One region of the Pseudomonas sp. AC229 genome, then DNA from elsewhere that is predicted to be linked to it. Evidence: predicted binding sites of a transcription regulator. Region 1 holds the regulator's gene; each other region holds the start of a gene.
What was found. Region 1 encodes FliA, which starts transcription of late flagellar genes. Its sites were predicted from a motif close to CTAAAGTTTNNNNNNNNNNNGCCGNTAA; they were not measured.
Positions count from the first base shown of each region.

Region 1 (3,921 bases):
GGCGCCCAGCGCAGTGGCTTCATCGTTGAGGTCGTTAACCAGCGGCGCACTCTGCTCCACCAGATCCATGGTGCGATTGGCCGCTTTCTCGGTCATCGTCACGACATAGTTCAGGCGTTCGGTGGCGTCGGTGATTTGCGACACTTCCTTGGCGTGTGGCACGCGTGGGTCAAGTTGGAAGTTGACGATGGCGTTGTGCAGCTCACGCGTCAGTTTTCCCACTTCGTGGTAAAGACCACGGTCGCGCACTTTGTTGAGCTCATGGATGAGCTGCACCGCTTCGCCAAAATTACCTTTTTCAAGGCTCTCAACGAGCTCGCGGGCATTGGATTTTAGGGACGACTCAAGGTCGCCCATGGGTAGATCGTCGTGCGCCATATTGCCCCCACGGCCGGGATCAGCCGTTAACACGCTCGAAGATTTTTTCGATCTTCTCTTTCAGCACTTGAGCTGTGAACGGCTTCACTACGTAGCCATTCACCCCGGCCTGCGCCGCTTCGATAATCTGATCGCGCTTGGCTTCGGCAGTCACCATCAGCACCGGCAGGTGCTTGAGACGGTCATCGGCGCGAACCGCACGCAACAGGTCGATACCGGTCATTCCCGGCATGTTCCAGTCAGTGACGAGAAAGTCGAAGCTGCCGCTTTGCAGCATGGGTAAAGCGGTGGTTCCGTCATCAGCCTCAGCGGTGTTGGTGAATCCCAAGTCACGCAAGAGGTTCTTGATGATCCGTCGCATCGTTGAGAAGTCGTCAACGATGAGGATTTTCATGTTTTTGTCCAAGTCGACCTCCGTACAGTCCTAAACGCACCCAGCACCTGGATGCGCGTTGAATCGAGAAACTGGCAGTGCCGCTCAGCTAGCGCGCCACTCGCTCAAGCGTGCACGCAAACGAGCGGCACACTGGCTATGCAACTGGCTGACCCGCGATTCGCTGACCCCCAGCACTTCGCCAATTTCCTTGAGATTCAGTTCTTCGTCGTAATACAGCGACAACACCAACTGTTCACGTTCAGGCAGTCCAGAGATGGCCGCCGCCAATGCCGATTGGAAGCGTTCATCTTCCAGATCGCGCGAAGGCTCGAAGTGGGTAATGCCAGCGTCTTCACGCAGACCTGTGTGCTCGCCGTCCTGAAGAAGGTCGTCGAAACTGAACAAGCGGCTGCCCAAAGTGTCGCCAAGAATGCCGTAGTAATCCTCGAGACTCAATTGGAGTTCGGCCGCAACTTCTTGATCTTTAGCGTCTCTACCCGTTCGGGCTTCAATTTTTCGGATTGCGTCACTGACCATGCGACTGTTGCGGTGCACCGAACGCGGTGCCCAATCGCCCTTGCGCACTTCATCCAGCATAGATCCACGTATGCGAATGCCGGCGAAAGTTTCAAAACTGGCGCCTTTGCTGGAGTCGTATTTCTTTGACGCTTCAAGCAGACCGATCATGCCGGCCTGGATCAGATCTTCCACCTGCACACTTGCCGGCAGACGTGCCAGCAAGTGGTACGCGATGCGTTTGACCAGAGGCGCGTAACGCTCGATCAACTGGTGCTGGGAGTCCTGCGCCTGTGCCTTGCTATACATACGGAGCCCATTGCCTGATGTCATACGGCCGTATCAGCAAGCGGTTGCTGGACCAGACGCTCCACGAAGAACTCCAGGTGCCCGCGCGGATTGGCTGGTAACGGCCAGGTGTCGACCTTCTGCGCGATGGCCTTGAATGCCAGCGCGCACTTGGAGCGAGGGAAGGCCTCATAAACTGCGCGTTGCTTCTGTACCGCCTTGCGTACCGACTCGTCGTAAGGCACAGCGCCGACGTATTGCAAGGCGACGTCGAGGAAACGATCAGTCACTTTGGTCAGCTTAGCAAAGAGGTTGCGACCTTCCTGTGGGCTGTGCGCCATATTGGCCAGCACGCGGAAACGGCTCATGCCGTGGTCGCGGTTCAGCAGTTTGATCAGGGCGTAGGCGTCGGTGATCGAGGTGGGCTCATCGCACACCACCACAACCACTTCCTGGGCCGCGCGCACAAAGCTCACCACCGCATCGCCGATACCGGCGGCGGTGTCGATCACCAATACATCGAGGTTGTCACTGATGTCGCTGAACGCCTGAATCAGGCCAGCGTGTTGCATGGGCGTGAGCTGCACCATGCTTTGCGTGCCGGAGGCTGCCGGCACGATGCGGATGCCGCCCGGCCCTTGCAGCAGCACGTCGCGCAGTTCGCATTCGCCACTGATGACGTCGGCCAGGGTGCGCTTGGCCGACAGGCCCAACAGCACGTCGACGTTGGCCAAGCCGAGGTCGGCGTCCATTAGCATCACACGCCGACCGAGGTCAGCCAGGGCCAGGGAAAGATTGACCGATACATTGGTCTTGCCGACGCCACCCTTGCCGCCAGTCACCGCGATCACCTGTACGGGATGCATACCCATGTTATCTACACACCTTGTCTAGCTCGACTGAGGCCACTTGGCTGATTACGTTCAGGCCCGGCACCGGGCCCACCTGAACGACTAAATTTCGTTACTGCTTTGCTCTACAGCGAATCAGCCTGCGCGACGCGCCGGGTTCTGGTACAGCCCGGCGAACATGTCGGCCATGGCGTCTTCACTGGGCTCCTGAGGCGCCTGCAAACTCACGGCGCGACTCACCAACTGATGACTGCGTGGAACGTGCAGATCATCTGGAATGCGCGGACCGTCTGCCAGATAGGCTACCGGTAGATGCTGGCTTATAGCCAGACTTAAAACCTCGCCCAAACTGGTCGCTTCATCGGCCTTGGTAAGAATACAGCCACTCAGACCGCAACGCTTATAGCTATGGTAGGCCGCCTTGAGCACTTGGCTCTGGCTGGTAGCGGCCAGAACCAGATAATTTTTCGATTTGACCCCACGACCCGCCAAGGTTTCCAACTGCATGTGCAGCGCCGGATCATTGCCCGGCAAGCCAGCGGTATCGATCAGCACCACACGTTTGCGCGCCAATGGTTCCAGCGCTTGGGTCAACGAGGTGCCGGGGTCCACCTGGGTCACTGACACATTAAGAATGCGGCCCAAGGTTTTCAGTTGTTCCTGAGCACCGATGCGGTAACTGTCCATGCTCACCAGCGCCACGTGTTGCGCGCCGTATTTCAAAACATAACGCGCCGCCATTTTTGCCAGTGTAGTGGTTTTACCCATACCAGCCGGGCCAACCAGCGCGATCACACCGCCCTCTTCCAGCGGCTCGACTTTTGGCGTTTTGATGGCGTGGGCCAGGTGGGCGAGAATCATGCGCCAGGCCTGACGTTGCTCGGACACTGCAGACACCCGCTCCAGCAGCACGCGCGACAACTCTGCCGGCAAGCCCATGCGTTGCAGACGACGCCACAGCGCAGCCTGTTGCGGACGGCGACTTTGCATCTGACCCCAGGCCATCGAGCCCAGTTGCACTTCGATCAACTCGCGCAGGCCGTTCAATTCGAAACGCATGGCATCAAGGCTGCGTTGGTCGGTTGCCACCGCCTTCGCAGGTTCCGGCGCAGGCGCGGCAGCTGGTTTCGGACGCTCAGGGCGCACGAACGAAGCCGGCAGTTCTGGCGCCACGATGGATTCATTGGCGAACAACTGACCGTCTTTCATCTTTTCGCCGGCCACGCGGGTGGCCAGATCGGCTTGCGCCGACACCAGCATCGACTGCGTGCGACGCAGCTCGTTCTCAAGCTCAGGGTTCGGCTGGCGTGCAGGAATCACCGGCGCCTGGTAGTCCAGGGCAGCGGTCAATTCCACGCCTCCGGCGACACGGCGCGTGCCGATGATGGACGCATCGGCGCCCAGCTCATCGCGAACCAACTTCATGACTTGACGCATATCGGCGGCGAAAAAGCGTTTAACTTGCATGACCTAAGCCTCAGTTCAGTTCTGACCCACCGTGGCAACGATGGT
Region 1 covers NZ_CEEDHK010000003.1:210,219-214,139, reverse strand. The annotation lists gene AC0IW7_RS05865 (protein phosphatase CheZ) at 1-378, opposite strand, end outside; gene AC0IW7_RS05860 (chemotaxis response regulator CheY) at 398-772, opposite strand; gene fliA (RNA polymerase sigma factor FliA) at 857-1,603, opposite strand; gene fleN (flagellar synthesis regulator FleN) at 1,600-2,430, opposite strand; gene flhF (flagellar biosynthesis protein FlhF) at 2,545-3,876, opposite strand; gene flhA (flagellar biosynthesis protein FlhA) at 3,892-3,921, opposite strand, start outside.

Region 2 (3,921 bases), on a different contig from region 1:
GCGTCGTACTCGGCGGGCGTGGCGAAAGTCGTGGGGTCCAGCGTAGCGCCGGGGAAGGTCAGGTCTTCGAGCGAGGCATTGCCTGTACCGGTGCTGGTGCCGGTCATGGTGATGTCGTTGCCATCACCCATCTTGGTGCTGCTCAGAACCAGGCGCGAACCCTGACTGTCGGTGACGATGGTGGCGCTCACCCCGGCGGTTTTGCCTTGGGCATTGATGGCGTCACGCACACCGGCAAGGGTGTTGTTGGTGCTGTCGACATTGACGGTCAGCGCTGTGTTGCTGCCGACTTTGATTTCCAGCGAACCGGTGTTGAATTTGGCAGTGCTGCCGCCACTGATCGCCGCAGAAGCAATTTTGCTGCTGCTGGCCAGTTTCGACACTTCAATTTTATAGCTACCGGCGATGGCACTGGCGCTGCCAGTAGCGCTAAGCGCGGTGGTGTTCGTGGACGTTGCCGATTTGGACAGGAAGCTGGTCGGGCTGTTGAGCAGCGACAGGGCGGTTTGGAACTCGCTCACTGCGCTCTTCAACGAACCGAGCGAGGTCAACTTGGTCGTTGTTTTGGATTCGAGCTTATCGATCTGGTTTTGCTTGGGCGCTTTCTCCGCCGCTACAGAAGCCTTCACGATGTCGTCAATATTTACGCCCGAACCAATGCCAGTTACACCAGCCATCTCGCACCTCCGTCAAAAAAACGTCCCGAATTCCCTATGGGAACGGGTATGGCGAGTTGTACTCAAGAACCGTACCAACTCACGCTTTAGCCTCGAACATGAGGCTGCGAATGTCCTCTAGGCGTTCAGCCAGCTTGAGCAATTCCTCGGAAGGAATCTGCCGCACCAACTTGCCTGAGTCCGTATCGATAACTTTGACAACAACTTCGCCGCTTGAGTCATCGACATTGAAATTCAAACCACGCTTAACCGTTTGCACGAAGGACTGAATGTCAGCAACTGCTGCATCAATACTTCCACTGTCGGCCTGAGCGTCGGAGCTGGTATCCGCACTTGCAGCGGACGCCGTCTGTTTTGCGGCCTGCTGAGCAGACCCTACCGGCACTTGCCCGTCACGAGCTTGTCTGGGCAGAGCGGCAATCGACGTGATATTGGAAACATCCATTTTAGACACCTCACAATGGCCAAATGGGAGGAAGGGTCATCCCCTTCCTCCCACCGATTTTGGCGTCTCTTTCTGCGTTATTGCAGCAGACTGAGAACCGACTGTGGCAGTTGGTTAGCTTGAGCCAGAATCGCGGTACCCGCTTGTTGCAGTACTTGGTTTTTCGACAGCTTTGCAGTTTCAGCAGCGAAGTCGGTGTCTTTGATCCGGCTACGAGCAGCGTCAGCGTTCTCAGAGATGTTCTGCAGGTTGCTGATGGTGTTGTCGAAGCGGTTCTGTACAGCACCGAGGTCCGCACGCTGAGCATCGATGTTTTGCAGTGCGTTGTCGATTACAGCGATTGCACGTTGAGCGCCGTCAGCGGTGGAGATATCCACATCTGAAACGGTGTTCAGGTCGGCAGCCTGGTCGCCAAACACTTCAGTCGAAGTACCGGTGAGGGCGTAGGAGTTCGGCGAGTTCAACTCGACGTACCCGATCGCTTTACCACCTGCGGCACGCACATCGGTTTCGGCGCTGAAAGTACCGTCAGAACCTTGTGCAGCCAGGTTGATGGTACCGGTCGACGAAGCAGAGTCAGCACCGAAGACAATGTTTTCACCAGTGGCCGAAGTAATGGTCACCTTGTCAGTTTTCGAATCGTAGTTCGCAGTTACGTTCAGCTTACCGGCGTTCGAGTTGATCTGATCAGCCAGACCTTTGGAGTCAGTCACACCGACGATGGCAACCGATTGGCTACCCACGCTCAGCGAGAAGCTGGCAGCGCCGGAAGTGATGTTCACGTCAGCCTGTACAACGTTACGAGCCGAAGCGCTCAGGCCCGAGATGGCGCCGTCGAACTTGCCAGCAATCGATTTAGCGCTGTCGCCGGAGGTTACGGCTACGTCTTTGGTTTGACCGCCACCAACAACGGTGATGGTGTTAGCCGAGAAGCCAGCGCCGCTTGCTGCGATGCTTGCAGACACAGTGCCACCAGCAGCCGAAGCGCCGGCGCTGTCAGTGCTTGCGCCGCCACCGATCTGGTACGAACCCAGCGAGGTAGCAGAAGCATTTTTCAGCGAAACGTCGATGGTTTCGTAAGCGTTGGAACCCACTTGGAAGCTAGTGGTACCGAACGAACCGTCGAGCAGTTTGCGACCACCGAAGGTGGTGGTGTCAGCAATACGGCTCAATTCAGCTTGTTGGGCCGATACTTCTTTTTGCAGAGCGGCACGGTCGGTGTCGCTGTTCGAGCCGTTGGCTGCCTGGATGGACAGGTCACGGATACGCTGCAGAATGTTGGTCGACTGTTGCAGCGCGCCTTCAGCGGTTTGCGACAGAGAGATACCATCGTTGGCGTTACGGGTCGCTACGTTCAGGCCGCTGATCTGGTTGGTCAGACGGTTAGAGATCTGCAGACCGGCAGCGTCGTCTTTGGCGCTGTTGATGCGGTTACCGGTGGACAGACGTTGCAGCGAGGTATTCAGCGAGTTGGACGAAGCGTTCAAGTTGCGCTGAGTGTTGAGCGATGCAATGTTCGTGTTAACTGTAAGTGCCATTTGGGCGTCTCCCGAGTACCTAGTATTTGCCTGAGCTTGCGACGTTCAGGGCCTGCAGCTCAGGCGCCCCTAGAATTCGCATTCGAAGTGTTTATCGGCGCTAGTTCTTGGAGCTTTAGCAAAATTTTCAAAAATTTTGCTGGCTGCTTGCTGAACCGGTGCAAACCGCTTCCACACTTTCTGTATCGGCACAGGCCGCAGAACTAAAGGGCTCGATCAAAATTTTTACACGTGGCCAAGCCATTTCTAGCGCCTCGCTTACCCACCCAGCCGTTTAAGTGACGCCAATTTTCAAACAAAACCGGCACTTACCAAGGCTGGCCGCCGCACTCACTGTTTTCTGACGCGCATAAAAAAGGGGCTATCACCGCTGTGAAGCCCCTTCCAAGCATTGACGATGAGTCTAGTCGGGCATCCAGGCTTTCGCCCAATTGCGCACATTCTCGCCTTCGAGCATCCAGTCGCGACGAATAATGGTCTGCAAGTCATCGCCCATTTTCGCCGTTGCATCCAAGTCAGCCAGGTGCATGCGAATGGCGTCCATCCAGTCTTTGTAGCGGTTTTTCACCCGCGTGACGGGCAGGTCGCCGCGATAGCACACGGCATCCGTGCAGATCACCGGGAAACCGAGGAAGCCATACTCCAGCAATCGCAGGTTGCTCTTGCAGTCGTTGAACTGGTTCTGCTCCAACGGCGCCAGGGCCAGGTCAAGGTTCAACGAGGCAAGAATCGTCGGGTACTTGTCGATGGTTACGCCTGGGTAGTACTCGGTCACGTAGGGCCGCAACTTATCCGGGCACAGGCCAAAGAACACCCATTCCACTTCATCCGCCAGATCCCGCACCACATCGGCAATCAATTCCAGATCGCCCGTGTGCCCTACCCCACCGGCCCAGCCGACTCGCGGCTTGCGCCCAACGCGGCGCTCGCTGTTCAAACCGTTCCACCAGTTGGTCGGCAGCCGGTTCAGCACCACGCGAATATCGTCATGCATGCCGGCAAGTGCCTCGGCCAGCGGTTGGGTCGACACCACGAAGCGGTCGACCAGCGTCAGCGCCTTGCGCAACGAGCGCAGCACGTCTTTGGGCATGTCGGCGCGGTGCACGCTTTTCAGCGGCAGGTTGGGCAGGTAGTCGTCCAGCTCGTAAACACGGAACGCGTTCGACAGCTGCTTGATCTCGGCCATCGACTCCAGCTGCGCATCGGTGACCTGGCGCTGGAAGATGATCACATCGCTCTGGAACCGCTCCAACTCCACCGG
Region 2 covers NZ_CEEDHK010000015.1:73,769-77,689, reverse strand. The annotation lists gene fliD (flagellar filament capping protein FliD) at 1-677, opposite strand, end outside; gene AC0IW7_RS20100 (flagellar protein FlaG) at 757-1,122, opposite strand; gene AC0IW7_RS20095 (flagellin) at 1,200-2,660, opposite strand; gene AC0IW7_RS20090 (glycosyltransferase) at 3,064-3,921, opposite strand, start outside.
Region 2: a site for FliA is predicted at 2,752-2,779, ahead of AC0IW7_RS20095 (flagellin). Genes of this name have one in related genera too.

Region 3 (3,921 bases), on a different contig from region 1:
CGCGGTCCAGGGTGATCGATTCAATGGCGCGGTGAGCACGCAGCATGATGGTGCCGCCGGGCGTCTCGTAGCAGCCACGGGATTTCATGCCGACGTAACGGTTTTCCACGATGTCGAGACGACCAATACCGTTTTCGCCGCCGATTTTGTTCAGCGTGGCGAGCACGGTGGCCGGGGACATTTCCACGCCGTCGAGGGCGACGATGTCACCGTTGCGGTAGGTCAGTTCCAGGTAGGTCGGCTTGTCTGGAGCGTTCTCAGGGGAGACGGTCCATTTCCACATGTCTTCTTCGTGCTCGGTCCAGGTGTCTTCCAGCACGCCGCCTTCGTAGGAGATGTGCAGCAAGTTGGCATCCATGGAGTACGGCGATTTCTTTTTGCCGTGACGCTCGATCGGGATGGCGTGCTTTTCGGCGTAGTCCATCAGCTTCTCGCGCGAGAGCAAATCCCACTCACGCCACGGAGCAATCACTTTTACCCCAGGCTTGAGCGCATAAGCGCCGAGCTCGAAGCGAACCTGGTCGTTGCCTTTGCCGGTGGCGCCGTGGGAAATGGCGTCAGCGCCGGTTTCGTTGGCGATTTCGATCAGACGCTTGGCGATCAGCGGACGGGCGATGGACGTACCCAGCAGGTACTCGCCTTCGTACACGGTGTTGGCGCGGAACATGGGGAAAACGAAGTCGCGAACGAATTCTTCGCGCAGGTCGTCGATGAAGATTTCCTTGACGCCCATGGCCTGTGCCTTGGCACGGGCTGGCTCAACTTCTTCGCCTTGACCGAGATCGGCGGTGAATGTCACCACTTCACATTGATAGGTGTCTTGCAGCCACTTGAGAATCACCGAAGTGTCCAGGCCACCGGAATACGCCAGGACAACCTTCTTTACGTCCGCCATGCCATCACTCCACGGGGTTCTACGGAAAACCCGCGATTCTACTGGCCGCGCCGCACAATTTACAGAGGCGCGACAGCTAATGACGATGAAGCGACGGATTCTTTCGTCTAAACGACGGGAAGCGCACAACCTGCAATCAGGACGTGGCAGCGGGTTTTATTGGCGCGGTCGCGGGAGTGGTGGGCGCTGGCGGCATTGGTTCGCGGGACAAATGCACGGTTACCCGGCGATTTTTCGCACGGTTAGCGGCATTAGTGTTGGGCACCAACGGGTAACGCTCGCCGTGGAAGCGAACGATAAATTGGCTTTCAGGGATGCCATTGGCCTTGAAATATTCCTGCACGGCCAACGCGCGACGGCGGGACATGTCCAGATTGGTGAGGCGGTTGCCGCCATTGTCCGAATGGCCGTCCAGCTCGATATGGTTAACGCTCGGATCAGCCTTGAGGTACTGCAGGATGATTTCCAGCTTGGCGCGAGAAAGTTCATCCAGGTCGGCGCCGCCACCCGGAAAGGCCACTTGCACTTGTTTGATCTGGTCGAAATTGACTGGCAGCAGCTTGGTCGTGCAGTCCAGGTAATCGTGGTAGGCCTTGTTGAACTTGACCGGCAGCAGGCGAACTTCAACGCCCTCGCCGCCGTCCGGCATGCGGTGGCGCACTACGGGACTGCGACCTTCCAGTAACCCGGTGAGCATGCGCGCGCCTTGCTGCTGGCTGCTGTTAAAAGGCATGGCGCCGTTGTCGACCGTGACCCGGCCCAAATTGATGTCGCCTCGCCCTGGTTGCCACGGTGCTGCGGCAGCAACCAGGGTGGCGGAACCTGCACCCAGCCAGCGTTCGCGGGCTTGCAGACGGAAAGTGACCTGTTCACCGGCACGGCGTACGAATTGGCCTTGGCCGAAATCGGTGATGTCCTGCGACAAGCGGCACTCGAACTGATCGCCGTCGACCTTCCATTCGACCTTTTCCAGGCGCGTTTGAAAGGTGATCGCCATGGCCGGCAGGCTGGCGAATAAGCTGAACAAGGCGAGATAGCGCTGGCGCACGGTAGGCTCCATGAAGAATTACGGCGTTCTGAGTGGGGTATCGGTTGGCGTTGGGAAAACTTGATAGCGGGTGCCGCTACCAGGCTTTTCCGGTAGCATTCGCAGCAGTTTTTACCGCACAAATTTCGCTGATCTGGTATCGCCCCCCATGACTGACCGCCTCACCCTGCTGCGTCCGGACGACTGGCATATTCACCTGCGCGACGGCGCGGTGCTGCCTCATACGGTCGCCGACGTCGCGCGCACCTTCGGTCGCGCCATCATCATGCCGAACCTGGTGCCGCCGGTGCGCAACGCCGCTGAAGCCGACGGCTATCGCCAGCGCATTCTTGCCGCCCGCCCGGCCGGCAGCCATTTTGAACCGCTGATGGTGTTGTACCTCACCGACCTCACTAGCCCGGACGATGTTCGCAGCGCCAAGGCATCCGGTTTCGTACACGCCGCCAAGCTGTATCCGGCCGGCGCCACGACCAATTCCGATTCAGGCGTAACCAGCGTCGACAAGATTTTTCATGTGTTGGAAGCCATGGCCGAAGTGGGCTTGCCACTGCTGGTTCACGGTGAAGTGACGCGCGGCGAGATCGACGTGTTCGACCGCGAGAAGGTGTTTATCGATGAGCACCTGACCCGCGTAGTGGAGCGTTTTCCGACGCTCAAAGTGGTGTTCGAACACATCACCACTGGCGATGCGGTGCAGTTCGTCAACAGCGCCCCAGCCAACGTCGGCGCAACGATCACGGCCCACCACCTGCTGTACAACCGCAACCATATGCTGGTTGGCGGCATCCGCCCGCACTTCTATTGCCTGCCAATTCTCAAGCGCAACGTGCACCAGGAAGCCCTGCTGGACGCGGCCACCAGCGGCAGCGCCAAATTCTTCCTCGGCACCGACTCGGCGCCCCACGCTCAGCACGCCAAAGAAGCGGCTTGCGGTTGCGCCGGCTGCTACACGGCCTACGCGGCGATTGAGCTGTACGCCGAAGCATTCGAGCAACGTAACGCGCTGGACAAGCTGGAAGGCTTTGCCAGCCAGCACGGCCCGGACTTCTACGGTCTGCCGCGCAATACCGACACCATTACCTTGGTCCGTGAAGAATGGACTGCCCCGACCAGCCTGCCGCTTGGCGAGCACAGTGTCGTCCCGCTGCGCGCCGGTGAAAAACTGCGCTGGCGCTTGCTGGAGCAAACCGCGTGAGTGAAGACAACTACGACGACGAACCGGAAGGCGGCAGCAGTAATTCGCGCCATCCAATGGCCGCGCGCTTTCGCGGCTATTTGCCGGTGGTGGTCGATGTGGAGACTGGCGGTTTCAACTCTGCCACCGACGCGCTGTTGGAAATTGCAGCCGTCACCGTGGGCATGGACGAAAAGGGTTTTCTGTTTCCGGAGCACACCTATTTCTTCCGTATCGAGCCGTTTGAAGGCGCCAACATCGAGGCCGCCGCGCTGGAGTTCACCGGCATCAAGCTCGACCACCCACTGCGCATGGCAGTTAGCGAAGAGTCGGCATTGACCGATATTTTCCGTGGCATCCGCAAAGCGCTGAAAGCCAACGGCTGCAAACGCGCCATTCTGGTGGGCCACAACAGCAGTTTTGACTTGGGCTTTCTCAATGCGGCCGTCGCGCGTAATGACCTGAAGCGCAATCCATTTCACCCGTTCTCCAGCTTCGACACCGCCACCCTCGCCGGCCTTGCTTACGGGCAGACGGTGCTGGCTCGGGCGTGTCAGGCGGCTGGCATGGATTTCGACGGTCGCGAGGCGCACTCGGCGCGTTACGACACTGAGAAAACCGCCGAGCTGTTCTGCGGCATTGTGAACCGCTGGAAGGAAATGGGCGGCTGGCAGGATTTCGACGACTGATCGCTGCCCTGCTCCGCTTCAAAAAAACCGGCCTCTGCGCCGGTTTTTTTATGCGCGCAAATTATGTGTGGGACCGTTCATCGGCCCGAGGGAATATCAATGAGAAACGCCCGGT
Region 3 covers NZ_CEEDHK010000010.1:167,582-171,502, forward strand. The annotation lists gene AC0IW7_RS15465 (argininosuccinate synthase) at 1-895, opposite strand, end outside; gene AC0IW7_RS15470 (flagellar protein MotY) at 1,032-1,943, opposite strand; gene pyrC (dihydroorotase) at 2,092-3,138, shown strand; gene rnt (ribonuclease T) at 3,135-3,806, shown strand.
Region 3: a site for FliA is predicted at 1,981-2,008, ahead of AC0IW7_RS15470 (flagellar protein MotY). Genes of this name have one in related genera too.

Region 4 (3,921 bases), on a different contig from region 1:
CACCATGAACCCCGACCGCGTCTACACCAAGACCGACGGCAGCGAGCTGACCCTGCACGGTCGCAGCCTGCTGTTCGTGCGTAACGTTGGCCACCTGATGACCAACCCGGCCATTCTCGATGCCCAAGGCAACGAAATTCCGGAAGGCATCCAGGACGCCCTGTTCACCAGCCTGATCGCGGTGCACAACCTCAACGGCAACACCAGCCGCAAGAACACCCGTACCGGCTCGGTGTACATCGTAAAACCGAAAATGCACGGCCCTGAAGAAGTCGCCTTTACCAGCGAAATCTTCAGCCGCGTCGAAGACGTTCTGGGCTTGCCACGCAACACCCTGAAAGTCGGCATCATGGACGAAGAGCGCCGCACCACCGTCAACCTCAAGGCGTGCATCAAAGCCGCCAGCGAGCGCGTGGTGTTCATCAACACCGGCTTCCTCGACCGCACCGGTGACGAAATCCACACCTCCATGGAAGCCGGCCCGGTTGTGCGCAAGGCCGCCATGAAAGCCGAGAAGTGGATTGCCGCCTACGAGAACTGGAACGTCGATATCGGCCTGGCCACCGGCCTGCAAGGTCGCGCCCAGATCGGTAAAGGCATGTGGGCCATGCCCGACCTGATGGCCGGCATGCTTGAGCAGAAAATCGCTCACCCGCTGGCCGGCGCCAACACCGCCTGGGTGCCGTCGCCGACCGCCGCCGCCTTGCACGCACTGCACTACCACAAGGTTGACGTGTTCGCCCGTCAGGCCGAACTGGCCAAGCGTGAGCGTGCCTCGATTGACGACATCCTGACCATCCCGCTGGCGGCTAACACCAACTGGTCTGCAGACGAAATCCAGAACGAACTGGACAACAACTCGCAGGGCATTCTGGGTTACGTAGTGCGCTGGATCGACCAAGGCGTCGGCTGCTCGAAAGTGCCGGACATCAACGACGTTGGCCTGATGGAAGACCGCGCCACCCTGCGTATTTCCAGCCAACTGCTCGCCAACTGGCTGCGTCATGGCATCGCTAGCGAAGAGCAGATTGTGGCCAGCCTCAAGCGCATGGCACCGGTAGTCGACCGTCAGAACGCCAACGACCCGCTGTACCGTCCGCTGGCTCCGAACTTCGATGACAACATCGCCTTCCAGGCTGCCCTGGAGTTGGTGATCGAAGGCGCCAAGCAACCGAACGGCTACACCGAGCCGGTTCTGCACCGTCGTCGTCGTGAATTCAAAGCCAAAAACGGCCTGTAATTCACACGACAGCGGCACAAAAAAACGCCCTTAGGGGCGTTTTTTTATGGGTGTTCCTCGGCGATAGCTGCCTGATGGCACCTGGCCCTGCACTGATCCCGGAAAAGCCCTACAGACAACCGGACCAGCGGGCATACGGAAAACTTAAGCCGCCCTGTTAAATGCCGATAAAACTGTACCGCGACCTATACAATGGTCAGCTCGTGACCAATAAAAGATAATTAGTTTCATTTGGAAACTTTTCCTCTGCCGCAGTCTGGAAACATGTCCATGTTCAAAAATATGTCGCTGACGTTGAAGCTTTCCCTGCCGCCCGCCGTGGCGCTTATCGGCCTGCTGCTCTTCGTGGTCTACACCGGCATTCAATTGAGCAATAACGACACCCGGCTCGTCGCGCTGGAAAAACAGAGCTACCCGACATTGGAGAACGCCGACGCGGTGATCTTCCAGTTTTCCCGTATCCCCGGCCTGCTCAACAGCGCCGTTGCCGCCGGAGAAATGGAAACGCTCAACGACGCTCGCAAAGTGATCGACGAGATCAACGTCAAGCAGCAAGCCCTGCAGACGTTGGTGAACGATCAGCCGCAACGACGCGATGAGTTGCGCGCCTGGACCACCGCGGTAAAAAGCTATGCCGACAACGCCTTCTCGGCGACTGAACAACTGCTCAAGGGCACAGCCTTTGAAGACCTGCGCGCCAACCTCGACCGCATGGCCAACGACCTGCAACTGGCGCAGAAAGCCGGCGAGCAGTTTCGCGCCCACGCCTATGACGATTTCCAGACCAGCTTGGCGCAGACGCGCACCGACAATGCCACCACCACTCGCGTCGGTTACGGCCTGAGCATCGCGCTCATTTTGCTGGTCAGCATCGGCTCGGTAATGGTCATTCGCAGCGTCATGAGCAACATCCATGGCGTGATTGACTCGTTGAAAGCCATTGCCAGCGGCGACGGCGATCTCACCCGCCGCGTGACGGTGGAAACGAACGACGAAATCGGCGTGATGATCAAACTGTTCAACGGTTTCCTCGACAAGCTGCAAGGCACCATCCGCCAGATCGTCAATGCCGCCAGTCCACTGGGCGATATGTCCAAGGAGCTGTACCGGCTAACCCAGGGCGCCGAAGAAAACGCCCGCTCGCAGCAGGGTCACACCGACTCCATCAGCCGCGACATTGCCACCATGACCGGCAGCATTCAGGAAGTGGCGCAGCGTTCGCAACAGGCCTCCCACGAGGCGGGCGCGGCGTCGAAACAAGCCGAAAGCGCGCGCCAGAACATCGGCAGCCTGTCCTCCAGCATCAGCGACCTGGGCAGTAGCGTCATGGGCTCGGTTCAGGCCATGGAGCAATTGGAAGAAGAAACCCAGCAGGTGGGCTCGGTGCTCACGGTCATTCGCAGCATTGCCGAGCAAACCAACCTATTGGCCCTGAACGCCGCTATTGAAGCCGCGCGGGCGGGCGAGCAGGGTCGCGGCTTTGCCGTAGTGGCGGACGAAGTGCGCAACCTGGCGCAGAAGACCGCAGCCAGCACGGCTGAAATCCAGAACATCATTCAGCGCCTGCAAAACAGTGCCAATGGCGTGCTGAACGTAATGACGCAGAACGGCCAGAAAGCCCAGGCCAGTATCGAACGGTCGGTGGCCGCCACCGAAACCCTGGACGCTATCGCCCAGGCTGTTCGCCAGATTGACGAGTTGAATGCCGGCATCGCCCAGTTCACCCAGGAGCAGATCGGCCTTTCCAACTCCATTCAAAAAGACACAGAAGTGTTGCAGAGGGATACGCAAGCAACCACACACGGGGCCGATGCGACCGCACGCCTTGGCGAGCAGTTGGTCAGCACCGGGGACCATTTGCGCGCCGCTACGGCCCAATTCCGCGTTTAACACGAGAGCACCAGAATGACCCAACTTCGAGTATTCACCCTCGCAGCCTGCCTTGCGAGCACACCGGCGTTCGCCCTGGACCAAGGCGAATATCGCTTTAACGGTTTTGGCACCGCCGGCATTACCCACCTGGGTGGTGAAGACGATGGCCGCAGCTACGGCGTGAACGGCCAGACCAACGATTCCTGGCGCGGCGACCAACTGTCCAAGCTCGGCGGCCAGTTCCAATACGGCCTCACCGACACCGTCGGCGTCACCGTGCAGGCAACGCTCAAGCCCGAGCAAGACAACTGGAAAGCCAACCTGGAATGGGCCTATTTGTCGTGGCAAGCCACCGACGGCCTGATGCTGCGTGCCGGTCGTCTGCGCAGCCCGGTGTACATGTACTCGGAAACCCTCGATGTCGGCTTCACCTACCCCTGGCTGCGTCTGCCAGACGAGGTGTACAGCCAGGTTCAGGTCAGCAACTACGAAGGTGCGGATGCCGTTTACACCCTGCCGCTTTCCTTTGGTTCGGTAAGCTTCCAAGTTGCCGGTGGCCAGGCGGTCAACCGCAACATTTTCGCCGCCGATGACCTCTACGACATCGACTACAAGAAAATTTTCGCCGCCAACGTCAGCCTCGCCACGAACGACTTCGGCACCGTGCGCATCGGCTACACCGAAGCCGATATCGACGCCGACATCACCGGCCGCGTTACCACGCCGTTCCGCACGCGTATCACCATCCCGCTTAACCAGCTGGACCAGCAGAAAGGCAAATTCACCTCTGTGGGCTACCAGTACGACGA
Region 4 covers NZ_CEEDHK010000004.1:191,930-195,850, forward strand. The annotation lists gene AC0IW7_RS07385 (malate synthase G) at 1-1,240, shown strand, start outside; gene AC0IW7_RS07390 (methyl-accepting chemotaxis protein) at 1,511-3,130, shown strand; gene AC0IW7_RS07395 (hypothetical protein) at 3,146-3,921, shown strand, end outside.
Region 4: a site for FliA is predicted at 1,384-1,411, ahead of AC0IW7_RS07390 (methyl-accepting chemotaxis protein). Genes of this name have one in related genera too.